Regions from separate parts of the Sporosarcina sp. FSL K6-5500 genome, predicted to be linked through region 4. Evidence: riboswitches for the same ligand, from Rfam matches in the RefSeq annotation. Region 4 holds a riboswitch; each other region holds the start of a gene.
What was found. A riboswitch is a leader RNA that binds a small molecule or an ion and turns the genes downstream of it on or off. The one in region 4 is predicted to bind S-adenosylmethionine.
Positions count from the first base shown of each region.

Region 1: it holds a riboswitch for S-adenosylmethionine, as region 4 does, so the genes downstream of both, MKX62_RS12755 (methionine ABC transporter ATP-binding protein) here and cysC (adenylyl-sulfate kinase) in region 4, are expected to answer to the same signal.
Region 2: it holds a riboswitch for S-adenosylmethionine, as region 4 does, so the genes downstream of both, metA (homoserine O-acetyltransferase MetA) here and cysC (adenylyl-sulfate kinase) in region 4, are expected to answer to the same signal.
Region 3: it holds a riboswitch for S-adenosylmethionine, as region 4 does, so the genes downstream of both, MKX62_RS10465 (bifunctional homocysteine S-methyltransferase/methylenetetrahydrofolate reductase) here and cysC (adenylyl-sulfate kinase) in region 4, are expected to answer to the same signal.

Region 1 covers NZ_JBBOTP010000001.1:2,667,109-2,671,345, reverse strand. Annotated here, with positions in the region: gene MKX62_RS12765 (MetQ/NlpA family ABC transporter substrate-binding protein) at 1-147, opposite strand, end outside; gene MKX62_RS12760 (methionine ABC transporter permease) at 218-886, opposite strand; gene MKX62_RS12755 (methionine ABC transporter ATP-binding protein) at 879-1,904, opposite strand; SAM riboswitch class I at 2,202-2,307, opposite strand; gene MKX62_RS12750 (thioredoxin family protein) at 2,362-2,661, opposite strand; gene MKX62_RS12745 (toprim domain-containing protein) at 2,676-3,017, opposite strand; gene gcvH (glycine cleavage system protein GcvH) at 3,092-3,475, opposite strand; gene MKX62_RS12735 (arsenate reductase family protein) at 3,551-3,910, opposite strand.
Region 2 covers NZ_JBBOTP010000001.1:2,981,053-2,985,289, reverse strand. Annotated here, with positions in the region: gene MKX62_RS14355 (hypothetical protein) at 1-646, opposite strand, end outside; gene metA (homoserine O-acetyltransferase MetA) at 1,489-2,397, opposite strand; SAM riboswitch class I at 2,495-2,601, opposite strand; gene MKX62_RS14345 (hypothetical protein) at 2,785-2,964, shown strand; gene MKX62_RS14340 (SgcJ/EcaC family oxidoreductase) at 3,034-3,489, opposite strand; gene MKX62_RS14335 (protein phosphatase 2C domain-containing protein) at 3,516-4,237, opposite strand, start outside.
Region 3 covers NZ_JBBOTP010000001.1:2,212,856-2,217,092, forward strand. Annotated here, with positions in the region: gene MKX62_RS10450 (FecCD family ABC transporter permease) at 1-859, opposite strand, end outside; gene MKX62_RS10455 (ABC transporter substrate-binding protein) at 972-1,928, shown strand; gene MKX62_RS10460 (hypothetical protein) at 2,148-2,345, opposite strand; SAM riboswitch class I at 2,785-2,893, shown strand; gene MKX62_RS10465 (bifunctional homocysteine S-methyltransferase/methylenetetrahydrofolate reductase) at 3,053-4,237, shown strand, end outside.
Region 4 covers NZ_JBBOTP010000001.1:3,897,254-3,901,490, forward strand. Annotated here, with positions in the region: gene MKX62_RS18515 (TraB/GumN family protein) at 1-837, shown strand, start outside; gene MKX62_RS18520 (DMT family transporter) at 897-1,805, shown strand; SAM riboswitch class I at 1,972-2,072, shown strand; gene cysC (adenylyl-sulfate kinase) at 2,296-2,895, shown strand; gene MKX62_RS18530 (phosphoadenylyl-sulfate reductase) at 3,156-3,884, shown strand; gene sat (sulfate adenylyltransferase) at 3,885-4,237, shown strand, end outside.

The DNA.
Region 1 (4,237 bases), 1.2 Mb from region 4:
AATGACGATTTCCGTTTCTTCAACAGTTTCTTTGTCAGCTTTGTCTTCCCCACTTGTACTTTTATCATCGCTGTCATTTTTCGCTCCGCAAGCTACCAATGCCAATACAAGTACTGCTAATACTATTCCCCCTAAAAGCTTTTTCATGATTTTTTCTCCCCTTTTTCTATGTTTTTATATAATTTACAGGCTAGGCCTGATATTACTGTACTAACTATTATCTCTTGTCGAATTTCCTCACCGCAAAATCCCCGATGAATTGAATGATGAAAACGATAATTAAAATAAGGATTGTTGCAGCAAGTGTAACGTCTTCCCGGCTACGCTGGAAACCATCTAAGTATGCAAGAGTCCCAAGTCCACCTGCTCCGATAATCCCAGCCATAGCAGTGTACCCGACGAGTGCAATCGCTGTTACAGTAATTCCTGAAATAAGTGCAGGCATCGATTCCGGTATAAGAACTTTAAAAATAATCGTTCTCGTTTTCGCTCCCATTGACTTCGAAGCTTCAATTACACCTTTATCAATTTCCTGTAATGCAATCAACACCATTCTTGCATAAAACGGAGCCGCTCCAATAATAAGTGCCGGCATCGCTGCATCCGGTCCGCGGATTGTACCAAGAAGAAATTTCGTAAACGGAATAAGTAAAATGATTAATATGATAAACGGAATGGATCTAAAAATATTGACGAATGCTCCTGATATAATATTGACCAACTTATTCGACCAAAGTTGACCGGGACTAGATAGGAAGAGTAAAATTCCAAGTCCTAACCCAATAACTAAAGTGAACAATGTAGAAACCGCAGTCATATAGAGTGTTTCCACTGTTGCTTCCCACATTTTAGTCCAGTCGACATTCGGAAAAAGGTTTTCAATCATTACCGATCACCTCCGTCTGAACATCATTTTCATTGAGGTATTGAATTGCTTCCTCAATGATTGAGGAATCTCCAAGCAACTGAAGTATCAGTGTGCCGTATGCCCCGCCATGTGTATGGGATATGTTTCCCTGCACGATATTCACATCGACAGTGAATTTCCGAATAAGACTTGCGAGCACAGGTTGTTCTGTCCGCTCCCCTACAAATACAAGCTTGATAAGCGTGCCGGCAGGAAATTCTTCCTTAATATGCGCCATTGCCTGCTTCGCCTCCACGGGTTCCGTCACTTGAGAGACAAACCGCTTTGTGATCGGTTCCTTCGGTGATTGGAACACATCCAGGACATCTCCCAACTCAACAACTTTCCCTGCCTCCATAACTGCAACTCTGTGGCAAATTTTCCGGATAACGTGCATTTCATGTGTGATAAGCACAATTGTCAGTCCAAGTCGTTCATTAATTCCTGTTAGAAGGTCTAGTATTGAATCCGTTGTTTCTGGATCAAGGGCTGAAGTCGCTTCGTCACAAAGAAGGACTTCAGGGTCGTTTGCAAGCGCACGAGCAATCCCTACGCGCTGTTTCTGACCTCCAGACAATTCGGATGGATATGCATTTTCACGACCAGCCAAACCAACTAATTCAATCAGTTCCGCCACTTTCTTATCACGCTCGGCTTTTCGTACACCCGCGATTTCAAGAGGGAAAGCGATATTCTCCTTCACTGTTCTAGACCACAGTAAGTTAAAGTGTTGGAAAATCATACTCACTTTTTGTCGTGCTTCCCTTAGCTCTTTCCCTTTAATTGCTGATATTTCTAGACTTCCTATTTTAACACTACCTGACGTTGGCATTTCAAGACCGTTCAGTAGTCGAATCAACGTACTTTTTCCTGCCCCACTATAGCCGATGACTCCAAAAATCTCACCGTCAGTAATTTCAAGCGATACATTTTCGACTGCTGAAATACTGCCTGGCCCTTCACCGTATCGTTTATTTATATCCGTTAAATAAATCATTTTTTTCACCTCAGAAAAATTGTTTTGTTACTAATTTCGTCTAGCTTCAGACGCCAGATGCCTTCTGCTTTTCTCGTTGTCGAGCTGCAGGCACCTTCCGCTTTTCTTGCTGTCTAGCTTCAGGCGCCACCCCCTCGGGTCACAAGGCAGTTCGCTGTGGTGGCTTAGGTACGCCCCCTTCGCAATCTGACTTGTGCCTGTCAGGGCTGAGCGGCGCCTTCCACTTTTCAATACAAAAAAGCCTTCCTGCAGACGGGCAGAAAGGCTTGACGTTATCGAAAATAAACGTTGTCCAATCTCTCATCTTTCAAAGCGTATGCTTTGTGTGACTTGGCACCATTTCACTTACGTGACGGTTGCCGGGCTTCGCAGGGCACTATCCCTCCACCTCTCTTAATAAGAGCGACCTATTCAATTGAATGTTAAGACGAAGTATATCAAAGTTCCATATCTATTGTCAATCTATTTCTTCAAGTAGATACGGTACTGATTGAAATGCATAAATTTTATGGGTTAAAACGCCATCCTTTTGTATAAGAAGGCAAGGAACGCTTTCGATTTCATAGTCAATTGCAATATTTTGTACGTAATTCAAATCTGCTTTCCCGATTGGTATTCCCGGTCTCATGACGGTAATAACTTCCATCATTTTAGATGCGACTGCACAAGTTCCACACATTGGTGTATATAAATAAAACGCTGCCACTGAAGACTCTTTCAAAGCCATCTCCCATTGTTCGCGTGTCCAAGTTTCCATTAATTCTACATCCTTTAAATTAGAAATTCCGGTCTGATTTTAAAATCCGCACCTTGTAGTATTGTAGCCAACACTTTGTATGGGGTCGTCTCCACTTCCCGATAAACCTTTTCTGTGTACAAATGGATTGCTGCCGGGAACTCTCTTTTGAATAAAACACGGGTCTTTTCTCCATCTTCATCCGCATCAACGAAGACAAATAGTTCATGTTCTTCGTAAGGTGCAAGCAATTCTTCAAGCCGATAAGGACTTACTGTGCCGTTCGTACAAATAATTTCGACAGGCTCAACAAGTATTCGTGCCAAACGTTTCTTATCCGAACCGCCCTCGACGATAATTACTCTTTCATCCGACACAAGAAGCCCCTCCTTCGCTCTTTTTTATATAAAGATGCAAAAAACGCCGAAAAAGTACCGGCGCCTTGTCTTAGTTATTCTCCGACAGTCATTTTTTCATACGCTTCAGCTGACATAAGTTCATCCAGTTCAGAAACATTTGAAGGTTCAACAACGATCATCCATGCATTTTCATACGGTGATTCATTGACAAATTCAGGGCTGTCTTCAAGTCCTTCATTCACTTCAATTACTTTTCCGCTGATTGGTGCATAAAGTTCTGATACTGTCTTAACAGATTCAACGCTTCCGAAAGGCTCGTCCGCTTTGATGTCATCTCCGACAGATGGAAGTTCAACGAATACGATATCGCCTAGTTCAGATTGTGCAAAGTGAGTAATACCGATGCGGTAGTTACCACCTTCGTCTTTTACCCATTCATGCTCTTCAGAATAACGCAGATCTTTTGGTGTGCTCATTCCGTATCCCTCCAAATAAATAGTTTCATTCTCTTCAATTCTGTCATATTTCTCGAATAAAGACAAGATAGGAAATCAGTTAGTCCATACTTTGTCGAACTCTTCTTCCTTGAATCCGACAGTCACCTTACCATCACCGAAGACAATTGGTCTCTTAATCAACATACCGTCAGATGACAGCAAGCTAATTTTCTCTTCATCTGTCATTGTGAGCAATTTGTCTTTCAAGTTTAGCTCTCTATATTTCGTCCCACTAACGTTGAAAAACTTTTTCAACTCCAAATCCGATGCCGCAATCATTTTGCCAAGTTCTTCTACTGAAGGAGGAGCTTCCGCTATGTTCACTTCCTGAAAGTCCAAGTTGTTCGTCTCAAGCCATTTTTTTGCTTTCCTGCATGTCCCGCACTTTGGATAACCGTAATAAACTAATCCCATACCGCAACGCCTCCATTTTCGCCATTATAACAGAAAAAACACCTTGGCGCCTATTGGTACCTGGACGTCAAAGTGAGATCGGCAATTTTACTTCATTAAACAATCAAGTCTGTCGATTAATTATTGACTTGCATAATACGATAGCGAGCAGGGCTTGAAAACCGCTATAACCCTTTACTATTTTCGGCCCGCTTTCGGCGAATTAATTACGATATTATTACCGTGGGGCAGGTGCTTTGAAAGAATAGAAAAGATGACTTTCTATAGAGATTGTAAGTGCCCGAAGATGCAATTTCGGGCACTCTCGTACGTTGTACATTTCGTTCT
Region 2 (4,237 bases), 920 kb from region 4:
TACCTTCTATTTTCTCTGATAAAAAGTTGGTTCGCTCGTATAGGACTGAGCGTAGATAATCCAGTTGCCTTATCACTTTCCCTAGCAATCCTTCTTGGTTGTCCAGCCTGCTGATCACGTCTTTTTGTATATCTTCTTGTTTCAATAGTTGCTCTGACAACAGCTTTTGATAATCTAATTGTTCATTCATTTTGACTACAATTTCCTCATTTGCAGAAGTCAGCATTTCTATACTATTGACAATTTCTTCATTTGACTGGCTGACCTCATTCACTTTCCCGATGAATTCTCGATTCATTATTCGCTCATGTATCAACGTACGTTGTAACATTTCGTTTTTAGTTTCTACTTTTTTTAACGACTTCATAACATCTTTTCCAAACTTTTCATGTCGGAAATCACTTTCCTTGATTTCATTCAAACGATTATGGATTGATTTCAATTGATTGGATTGTGTGTTTTTCTGTTGCTTTAGTAAGGTTTCCATGATATTGAACTGTTCACCAACCGAATGAGACGCTTCCCTATGTTCCTTCATCCATTCCGCTATCGGATCTATTTTATAGTGTTCTTGGTTCCTCCCTAAAATGTCTGCATTATTTTTAAAAACATCCGGGTGCCCATTTTTGTTAATAAACAACCCCATCTCACTTACCCCCTCGTCGTATTAGCTTATGCAATTCACGACAAAAGGGTCATTGAGTCACGTCTGATGAGTAACCACTTTCTTTAAAAAAGCACCTATACGCCAGGAATCTAGAGTTTTTTGCAAAATAGTAAGCAGTCATTTTCTGGTTTGGTTAATTGCAGACCTGTTGATTAACCAAAACTAACCAGTGAATAACATAATTACCTTCCGGGCGCTACTTGTATAGTTGCATTTTTGGATTGCTTCGGATTGAATGACTTCTATTCAATTAGCGGGATGTCTGGATGCAAAAGTACTTGTAGTGCTTATGCTTTTTTTGATGAAAGAATAGCTGACATCCAAGTCGGAGAAAAGCCGCCAAAGATGCAATTTTGGCGGCTGAAGCTTTCTATATGGTTTTTTCTTTTTTTAGTAAAGAAGTGGCACTTGCTATAAGGTATCACATGATTAGATGTATAATCTTTGCTAAAAGTAAGAAAGGATCGCATTGTACATCGTCCAAGAGTGCCCGAAATTGCATCTTCGGGCACTTACACCCTTCATAGAATGTCATCTATTCTATTCTTCCAAAACAACTGCATTTTCCACTTGAATAGTGTAGGAACGCGACAGGCAACTATTCGCAATAGTATTACTAAAAAGAGTGTGGCTAGAAGTGACGGAGTCACTTCTAGCCACACTCGGACCCCTCAGTAAATCTGTCATGAATAGTTAGTCGAAAGCGGGCCGAAAATAATGCAGTGAAAATGAAGGTCATCAAGCCCTACTCACCAGTATTTTATGCAAATAAATGGTTAATCTACAGACGTGGTTTAATTGATACATTTGTCATTAACTAGTTATTCCCATTCATAAGGTGTTTCTTGATACACATAATAATTTAGCCAGTTGGAGAAGAGTAGATGCGTATGGGAACGCCATGTATTCAACGGCTCTTTGCTTGGATCATCATTCGGAAAATAATTTTCCGGGATATCAATACCGACTCCTTTTTGCAAATCACGTGCATATTCCTCCGCCAACGTATCCGCATCGTATTCCAAATGACCTGTGATCATAATATGTTTATTATCTTTAGAAATGACGATGAATGCCCCTGCATCCTCTGATTTAGCAAGCAAGTGTAGACGGGGATCATTTTTTATTTCCTCAGTTGAAACGGATGTATAACGTGAATGCGGTGCTTTAAATTCGTCATTAAAACCACGTGCAAGATTAATCGTTGGGTCGGATAGTCGATGCGTAAAAACGCCTGAGCATTTTTTCGGCAATTCAAATTTCCCGATTCCATAATGGTGATAGAGTGCTGCTTGGGCACCCCAACAAATATGTAAAACAGAGGTTACATTTTCTTTTGACCATTCCATAATCTCCGTTATTTCTTTCCAGTAATTAACGTCTTCAAATTCTAAATGCTCAATCGGGGCACCCGTAATAATCAGTCCATCGAAACGACGATGTTTCACATGTTCAAATGTTGTATAAAATGCGTTTAAATGCGTTTTACTAACGTTTTTAGAATCATGAGTTGCTGTGTTCAAAAATGTAACATTTACTTGTAGCGGTGTATTCCCTAATAGACGTAGCAGCTGCAACTCTGTTCTTTCTTTTTCAGGCATTAAGTTTAAAATGGCGATGTTCATAGGCCGTATATCTTGGGACGTTGCGCGTTCTTCATCCATCACAAATATTTTTTCCTTCTTCAATAGTTCTCCTGCTGGTAATTGTTTCGGTACATTGATCGGCATGTGTCGTCTCTCCCTTTTCACTTTGGTTTGAATCAAATGATTCAATATAAAAAACCCTCTTTTCTATAAGACAAGAGGGTTTAATTTGGGCACTCTGTTCTTATCTCTCAAGAAAAAATCTTGTTGGAGGTAGCACCTTCCTGACTAAGTCAGAGGTTGCTGAAGCTTCACAGGGCCATATCCCTCAGCTTCTCTTGATAAGAATATTCAATTATTTACTATTATACTATTAAAACTACTATTGTAAACCGTCTTTTTTGACGATAATAATCAAAAGAAACATTTTTATTTTAATTTCCACATTAATTCAGCATGAAAACTGCTGAATAATATTTCTTTAGAAAGCCATATTAACGTGGCACTGAAAAAATGAAAGGAGTTGTTACTATGGGAAGAGATGACAATAAAACTGGCGGAAATAATGCACGGTCTTTACCACAAACGCCGAAAAACCAAAAAATAAAACCGGGCGACATGAATGAAGAAATAGCCCGCGAGTTTGCTGAACTCCGTTCCCTGAAACCAAAACGCGAACGAATGAACTCAAATGAAAAGAAGAGAAAATGATTACCTTTGTCATGAACAGTAACTAAAACACTCCCCGCACTGGTATTATCTTGGTGCGGGGCACTTTTTTCAGCCTACATCAGATACTTGCTTCAATTCTTTGGTCATCCGCTCGACCAAGTCAGATCTTCCGTGAAATTGGGCCGGTGTATTTTGGAAAAGTTTTATTTTCCATCCATCCTTTTCTTTTACTGCAATCAGTGTTTGATGAGCATTCAAATTTGGGTCAAGTTCTGTTCCGCCCGGAGGTATCATCCCGACGATTGCACGCAACATCGCAACTTCAGCACTCAGAAAGTACACATCTTTAACGACATTGATAAATGGAGGTGTTGGATGATCTACAAATATCGGTTCTAAATGTGCAAAAATAGTATTTCGCCCAATTTCTTGACTTCCGTCAAATCCAATCAATTCGCCTTGCTCTGTAAATTGATCAGCCATGCTCTTAGCATCGCGATTATTCCATGCAAGAATTAAGTTATAATAAAGGGTTTTGATTTCAATTAATTCAGATGCTTCCATATCTAATTCCTCCCGTCATTTTTCCTTCATCCGAGATAATCGCTCGGGATGCTACCTTCCTTTTCTACTTCCACATTCCATGCGATAATTGTCGTACTGTCTCGTACATTTTGTCTTTCGATTTCCATCAATAACTGCGAAATCCCTTTATCAAGTTCTTTTTCATTCAGCACGGCAACGAGATCTGACGGATCCAAAAAAGGTTCCCCCGGGCATTCCACTAAACCATCAGTCGTCAAAAAAATAAGATTGTTCCCTTTTCTCATTTCCCTTGTCCCTGACGTGTAGCATGGTACTGCTTGCTCAAACGTATTCACTTGACCAATCCATTCAAAGAATTGCCTTTGGTTAAGTTGAAACTGATTTAGGGCAATTAATTCCGAATGGAACAGATATACTAAACAATCTCCAACCGAAAACCACCAAACGTAATTAGCTTTCCTGACAACGATAAGACAAGCCGTTTCTCCCATGGCACATCTGCATTCATTCAAAAATTGTTCAGATTGAAAAATTTCAAGTAACTTCATTTCCAAACGTTTAAATCGTGGAGGACCCTTCATATCTAAAATCTCCACCAATTTTTCTTTATGCTGCCCGAGTGTTTGTACAACAAGTTCCGCACTTTCAGCACTTTTATGTGCATCCAAAATAGCCGCTAATTCCCAATCCTCATTTTGCCAAATAACGCAGCCATCTTCATTCTTGGTTTGTCCCGCTGAAGAATTACCTCCAAATCGACCAACCG
Region 3 (4,237 bases), 1.7 Mb from region 4:
ATAATGCACAAAATGGAAATACCCACTGGTGTTGGATCCCGATGAATGATCGAACGATATGAGGAATAATGATTCCGATGAAGCCGATAGGACCCGCAATTGCTACAGAAATACCTGCTAATACAACTACAATAAGAGAAAAAACAAATTTTAATAGCACTACATTCTGACCTAATCCAGACGCAACATCGTCACCCATTGCTAGTAGGTTCATTTGCTTCGCCAAAACAAAGGCTACCAGCAATCCAATCACCATATAAGGCAATCCTGTAATTAATAGACCGATAGGCCGATTGGCTACGGAACCTGCGAGCCAAAATAATACTTGATCGAGTGCTGTTTCGTTAATTGTTAGGAATCCTTGTGTCATGGATGAGAATAAAGCGGAAACTGCTGCTCCTGCTAATATAAGCTTCATTGGCGTTAACCCTTCTCTGCCAATACTACTTAAAACAAAGACAATCCCGAAGGAAACGGCCGCTCCGACTAATCCGAACATCATATAAGATTGAAGGCTTTGCACTTGGAAGAACACAACCCCAATTACGACAAAGAAAACAGCACCAGCATTAATACCTAGAATACTTGGAGAGGCTAATGGATTTTTCGTTATGGATTGCATAATTGCACCTGAAGTGGCTAAACAAGCTCCAACAGCTGCAGCAATTAATGCACGTGGTAAGCGTACATTTTGAATGACAAGATGTTCAGTTGATCCGTCATTTTCTTTAAATGCGGAAAAGGCAGTGGACCAGCTTGTATCTGTATAGCCGTATACAATACTAGAAAAAAAACAAAGAATGAAAACTAAACTACTTACGATAAGAGCAATCCACTTACCCCTTGATGTATGTATCATGACTTCCTCACTTCATTGAGAATTATTTTCAATTCACTGTTGACATGAAATATATTAGCATATAGCATACTAAGTGTAAATGATTTTCATTCTCAATTAACAGGAGGAAATAATGTACATGCGAAAAATATCATCCCTCATACTTATTATGAGTATTCTTGTATTAGCGGCTTGTGGGGCTACTAAGGAGTCAAAAGATTCAGGTGAAAGTGCACAACCAGCTGATGTAGAAACATATACTGTCGATCATGCAATGGGAAGTACAGATGTAAAAGGAACACCAAAACGCATTGTAATCTTAACAAACGAAGGTGCTGAAGCCCTTCTATCAATGGGAATTCAACCTGTAGGTGCAGTTCAATCACCCGCTGAGAAAATTTGGTATGATCATATGGACATGACAGGTACTGAATCTGTGGGTATTGAATCAGAACCAAGTTTAGAAAAGATAGCATCTTTAAAACCAGATCTGATCATTGGGAATAAAATGCGTCACGAAGCAGTTTACGAACAGTTAAGCAAAATTGCCCCAACTGTTTTTGCAGAAACGCTTCGCGGGGATTGGCAGGAAAACTTTAAATTATATGCGAAAGCAGTAAATCAAGAAGAAAAAGGTAACGAGGTATTAGGTGCATACAATAATCGCGTTGAAACAATCAAGACTGAATTAGGGGATCAAACAAATAAAAAAATATCAATGGTTCGCTTTATGGCGGGAGATGTACGCATTTACCATAAAGATTCCTTCTCGGGTGTGATTCTAGATCAACTTGGATTTGCGCGCGCAGATGGACAAGATGTGGACGATTTTGCTGAAAAAGGCCTCACGAAAGAACGTATTCCAGCTATGGATGGCGATGTGCTCTTTTACTTCACTTATGAAACTGGAGATAACGAAGCAACGAAGCTTACAAACGACTGGATTGAGGATCCATTATTTAAAAATCTAAATGTCGCGAAAAGTGGAAACGTCTCACAAGTAAATGACATCATTTGGAACACTGCTGGTGGTGTATTAGCAGCGAACTTAATGCTGGATGATATTGAGGAGTATTTCTTGAAAAAGTAATTTAAATGGAATGAAATAATAAAAAGATGAAAACAGAAAACAGCCCGATGATGCGATATTTACTCGCTTCACTGGGCTGTTTTTTTATACATAATTTACTGTTCAGCTGTGGCCGAACTGCAAAAAAACTAACTAGTAAATCGTAAGCATACAAATTAAATAAAAAAGGTATGTATGGTAGGAGCCCAAACATACCTTGAAGTATCATTAATTATCCGGCTACTGGAACATCGTGATTAATAATACGATGGCTCCAAGCAGGATTGAAATCCATGCCAATGCTTTTTGTGGAGAAGCTAAACAGACTAAGCCTAAAACGAGTGCGCCACCACCTAACCAATAAGGAGCATAAAAGAACCCTATAGCCGCTAAAATTATTGCTAACCAACCAATCCAGATGCCCAAGGAAGTTTTCAAGTCAATGACCTCCCTTCAATTTGATGGGAACAACAACTGAGTAAACGGGTCGTTCGTTATTGTTCTTATAGTTTATTATATGCAGGGTTACAGAGGGGACAGTGGTTAATGGACTCATTATTAATATTATTATTATGTGCATTTAGCTCACTTAGGATGGGGGAGCAAGAGCGGCGGGTTACGCAATCAATTCTGGAAAAGGATCAATTGACAGAAGTGACTTATTGGTACCTTGATTGACCTATTTAAGCTAAGAGGGACGTAAGAATTTAAATGAAGGATGGCGAAAGGCTGTTTAGCAACTATGTTGTTTAAAGTGGCAAGCAATAGTCTGAATCTGTGAAATAAATTAATTACTTTCCAAAAAGGTGTTGCTAATTTTCCAACAATGATGTAAAGTCTGTAATAACGTAACTAAGCAAATCCAATTTAATAGTTTTTCTTATCTAGAGAGGTATAGGGACTGGCCCGATGACACCTCAGCAACCGCCATTTTATGGCATGGTGCTAATTCCAGCAAGTTGATAACACGACTTGGTAGATGAGGAGAAGACTTATTCAGATTTAGAGTCTACTTCCTTTATTCAACATAGGAAGAGGCTCTTTTTATTTTAACTAATTTTCCCATTAAGTAACATATTTTGAAGAATGATGAAGAGAGTTTCCGGAACGGGACTTTGGGAAAGTGAAAGGAGCAAGTGATAGTCGTGAATTTACTAGATACTATGAAAGAACGAATTTTGATCGGTGATGGTGCAATGGGAACTCTACTTTATTCACACGGTGTGGATCTTTGTTTTGAAGAGCTGAACTTGACACATCCAGATCAAGTGCTTCGCATCCACCAAGCCTATATAGAGGCAGGTGCGGATATTATTCAAACTAATACGTATGGTGCGAATTATATCAAGTTAGCACGTCATGGGTTAGAGGACAGTGTAAAAAAGATAAATAAAGCCGCAGTTCAAATTGCGAAAAAAGCAGCGGGTAAAAATACGTTCGTCCTTGGAACTATCGGGGGTATTCATGGATCTCGAACATCCATTGGAACAAAGGATGAAATCAAGCGCAGTTTTAGGGAACAACTATATTGCTTACTTCTTGAGGGAGTGGACGGCCTACTTTTAGAAACTTATTACGATTTTGATGAATTAACAACCGTGCTCAAAATTGCACGTGAGGAGACAGATATCCCGATTATTACGAATGTTTCAATGCATGAGGCGGGGGTGCTCCAAAATGGGATAGAGCTCATAGATGCCTTACAGCAGTTGGAGGATTTAGGTGCAGATATAGTAGGCATTAACTGTCGCCTTGGCCCTCACCATATGCTGAAGTCTCTAGAAACTGTGCCGTTGATGAAGCGTGCTTTACTTTCGGTGTATCCGAATGCTAGTTATCCAGGATATAAGGATGGGAAACTTTTTTACGAAAATGAGCCTGAATATTTCGAGAAGTTCGCACTGAGTTTTCGGAAGGCAGGAGTTAGTTTAATAGGAGGATGTTGTGGGACGACGCCAGAACATATTAGGGCCCTAGTGAAAGGACTTACAATTCGGGAACCAATTCAAGAAAAGCTTGTTAAGAAGAAGGAGGTAAAGACAGAGGTTGTGGAGTCTGAATTGAAGGAATCTCAACCCCCAACATTGCTTGAAACAGTGAGAAAAAGACATTCGATAATTGTTGAACTTGATGCGCCCAAACATTTAAACACGGGCAAGTTCTTTGAGGGGGCTCAGGCGTTAAAGGATGCAGGCGTGGATGCCATTACACTGGCTGATAATTCCCTAGCGACGCCAAGAATTTGCAACGCTTCAATGGCTTCTCTTGTTAAACAAAAGATTGGTGCAACACCTTTGGTCCATATTACATGCCGAGATCGCAATCTAATT
Region 4 (4,237 bases):
AAAGAAGTCGGTGCAAATTTGGTGCTGGCTGACCGTAATATCCAAATTACTTTTTCCCGAATTTGGGGGAATATTGGACTTAAGGGGAAAAGTCAGCTTCTGATGTCGGTTTTTTATAGTATCTTCAGCAAAGAGACGATTTCTGAAGAAGAATTGGAGAAAATGAAATCAAAGGACACGCTAAATGCCGTTCTAACTGACTTTACGGAATCATTTCCAAGGTTAAAGACGCCCTTAATCGATGAGAGAGACCAGTATTTAGCACAGAAAATCAAAGATGCACCAGGTAAAAAGGTCGTTGCAGTCATTGGTGCAGCACATGTTCCAGGGATTACAAAAGAAATCTATAATGACCATGATTTAGTCGCATTAGCGCAAACACCACCAAAATCAAAAATCCCAAAAATTATCGGATGGGCAATTCCGATTCTTCTATTATCAATTATCGCCTACACCTTTATCGCAAATCCATCTGCCGGTTTCGATCAAGCGTTAAGCTGGGTCTTATGGACAGGTAGCCTGTCAGCTATTGGTGCTGCGGTGGCTCTTGGACACCCGCTGGCCATTTTAGCGGCCTTTGTATCAGCCCCTATTACTACCTTGCATCCACTGATAGCGGCCGGTTGGGTTTCAGGAATTGTTCAAGCATTTTTTCGCCGCCCAAGTGTTGGTGACTTTGAAACGCTTTCTGCAGATGTTTTTACGATTAAAGGTTTTTGGGCAAATAAGGTGACACGGGTCTTGTTGGTAATCGTTTTGACTAACTTGGGAGGAACGTTGGGGACCTTCTTAGGCGGAGCCGACGTTATCCGTGTATTCTTTGAAAACTTAAAGTGAAATCAATTGATCAGCATTTTCTTTTAAACGTTTTATAGTAATAATGGGGTGGGGATCGGATGAATCGAATCAGTTTTTGCTTGTTAGTGATTTTGACGACTGGACTAATGGGTTCTTCTTTTACAATAGGGAAGTTAGGGTTAGCCTATTCATCTCCACTCCTATTAGTCGCTCTGCGTTTTACGCTTGCAGGGATTATTATGGCAACTATCGTTAAAATCTTAAACAAGCCACATCCAGTAAAAGCAATCGACTGGGTGTGGCTTGTTCTAATTGGACTTTTCCAAACAGCTTTTGTGATGGGCTGTATATTTATGGCACTGCGTACAATCACTTCTGGAGATACGTCTATCCTAACGTTTATGAATCCTTTACTCGTTGTCGTTTTTGGGACGCTTTTTTTAAAATCGCGTTACCATATTCAGCAATGGATAGGTGTACTGTTAGGTTTTATCGGGGTTTTTCTCACGTTAGGTTCACATCTTGACTTTAAAGTCGGTACCATATTAGGGCTTTTGTCGGCTGTTTCATGGGCGATTGCTACGCTATTGATAAAAATACATGGTTTCAAATTTGATACGTATGTAATGACAGCCTATCAAATGCTTTTTGGTGGATTAATTCTCTTTCTGGGAAGCTTACTACTGGAAGAGACTTTCTTTAAAATGACTACTCAATCTATCCTGATTTTGTTATGGCTTACCATTGCAGCCTCAATTATTCAGTTTTCTATTTGGTTTTATCTTCTCCAAAGAGGTAATCAAGAACGAACTAGTGCATTCCTTTTTTTAGCGCCATTCTTCGGTGTACTCACAGGATGGTTTTTACTCCATGAAAGACTAACCTGGTCTATCCTTTTTGGTGGATTACTAATATTTGCAGGAATCTTTCTTGTTAATTGGAAAAATAATTATGAAAAGGAAATAGAGAAAACCGATGAGAACAACGAAAGGTTAAGTGAGAGTTAACTAACATGTTTCCTAGCGCACTGAAAAGTAGTTTAAAGTGCCTATTATATGTGCAAGAAGATCGCCTTTAATTCCAACTAAACTGATATGATTGAAAATAAATTCTGATAAGTCATTGACTTTGAATTTTCGATAATGTAGTATTGGTCTCAACTTAATAGTTTATATCTTATCTAGAGAGGTTGAGGGACTGGCCCGATGAAACCTCGGCAACAGACTGTTTAGTACTGTGCCAATTCCAGTAAACGAAAGTTTAGCAGATAAGAGGAGTAATATGTGTTCGATTCTATTAACCTCTTCTTGCTCTATTTAGAAGTGGTTTTTTTATTTCTTTACTGTAAAGGTTGTAAGTCATTTATCATTTTAACAATTTCATACATGCTAATTAGACAACTAAAGGCAACTTTCTAATCGATTATTTGAATCGGAAAAAGGTGTCTTTTTTGTATATAAAAATTAAACTGAAACAAATGATTTAGGGGGGCAAACAATGACAGAGTCTACAAATATCGTTTGGCATGAATCAGAGGTAACAAAAAAAAATCGTCAAGAACTAAAGGGCCATAAGAGTGCTATTCTTTGGTTCACTGGGCTATCAGGGTCAGGGAAATCAACAGTTTCAGTAGCGCTAGAAACAGAGTTACACGCGAAAGGCATTCATACTTATCGACTGGATGGAGATAATGTCCGGCACGGTTTAAATAAGAATCTAGGGTTTAGTCCAAATGATCGGACGGAAAATATTCGCAGAATCGGTGAAGTTTCAAAACTAATGGTCGACGCTGGCTTATTCACATTGACAGCATTCATATCGCCTTATCAGGAAGATCGAGATCAGGTGCGAGAAATTGTCAAATCCGATGAGTTTATCGAAATATACGTTAAGGCAAGTTTAGAAACTTGTGAAGAACGGGATCCGAAGGGGCTTTATAAGAAAGCAAGATTGGGTGAAATTAAAGGCTTTACAGGAATTGATGCTCCTTATGAAGAACCTGTTAACCCGGAAATAATCATTGATACCAATCAATTAAATATTGTAGAGTCTGTCAAAGTCATCGTTTCTTATTTAAAAGAAAATAACTATATCTAAAAAAATTACAAAATGCGTAACATATTGGGGTTTTAGGAATAGAATGTATTTAAACCTACTTGACACATAGGATTAATAAAGTTAGTATAAACGCTAATCACATGCCGACTGGAAATCCAGAAGCTAATGGACAATCGTGAACATACGAACAATTCGCTGACTAAAAAATTAGAGGCGACTTTAATCAATAGTAGATTAAAGTCGCCTTTTTTAAAAAAAGATAATGTAATAGAGTTATTGAGTTTAGAGGGGGGATTAGTATGGCGAAGTTGACGTACAAATCTTGGGCTGAGACTAGTGAAGTTTTTCCAATCGATGACGAGTCAAAAGGTGCGTTAAACGTCTTGCGATGGGCTTACGGAGAATACGACGATGAACTTGTATATGCGTGTAGTTTTGGGGTTGAAGGTATCGTAATGATAGATTTAATCTCGCAAATAAAACCAACTGCTAAAGTGGTCTTTCTCGAAACCGGATTTCATTTTCAAGAAACGCATACCTTAATCGATGAAGTAAAGAAACGTTATCCAAAGCTTGTAATTGAAATGAAGACTCCCGGCTTAACGGTTGAGGAACAAGCTGACAAGTATGGCGATCGACTATGGGAAAGACAGCCGGATCGTTGTTGTCATATGAGGAAAGTAATTCCACTCCGTGAAGCAATGAGCGGTACGACCGCTTGGTTATCAGGACTTAGGCGTGAACAATCACCATCAAGAAGTCAGACAAACTTTGTGAACAAAGATGAAACCTTTCAATCGGTTAAAATTTGCCCGCTGATTCATTGGACGTGGATTGATATTTGGGATTATGTAAAAAAACATAATTTGCCATATAATCCACTCCATGACCAAGGCTATCCCAGTATCGGTTGTTCACACTGCACATTCAAAGGGGATACAACGACGGGGTCGAGGTCAGGGCGCTGGGCAAATCAGGCGAAGACAGAGTGTGGCTTGCATAATGCTAACGAAAATGGGGGAATTTAAATGAGTTTGAGTCAACCGCATGGTGGTACATTAATTAATCGCTGGAATCCTGGTTTTCAATACGAAGGAATAACTGAAACAGTTGAATTAGACGAAATTGCTAGTAGTGACTTGGATTTGATTGGTACGGGTGCTTATAGCCCTTTAAGTGGATTTCTTACAGAAGTAGACTACAATTCTGTTGTTACAACAATGAGATTATCTACTGGAGTACCTTGGACAATTCCGATTACATTGCCAACGACAGAGGTGAACGCACAAGGTATCGCTGTTGGGAAATTTGTGAAATTGGTGAGAGATGGAGTTGTCTATGGTGTTCTCGAAGTATCGGATATTTTCACACCAGATAAGGA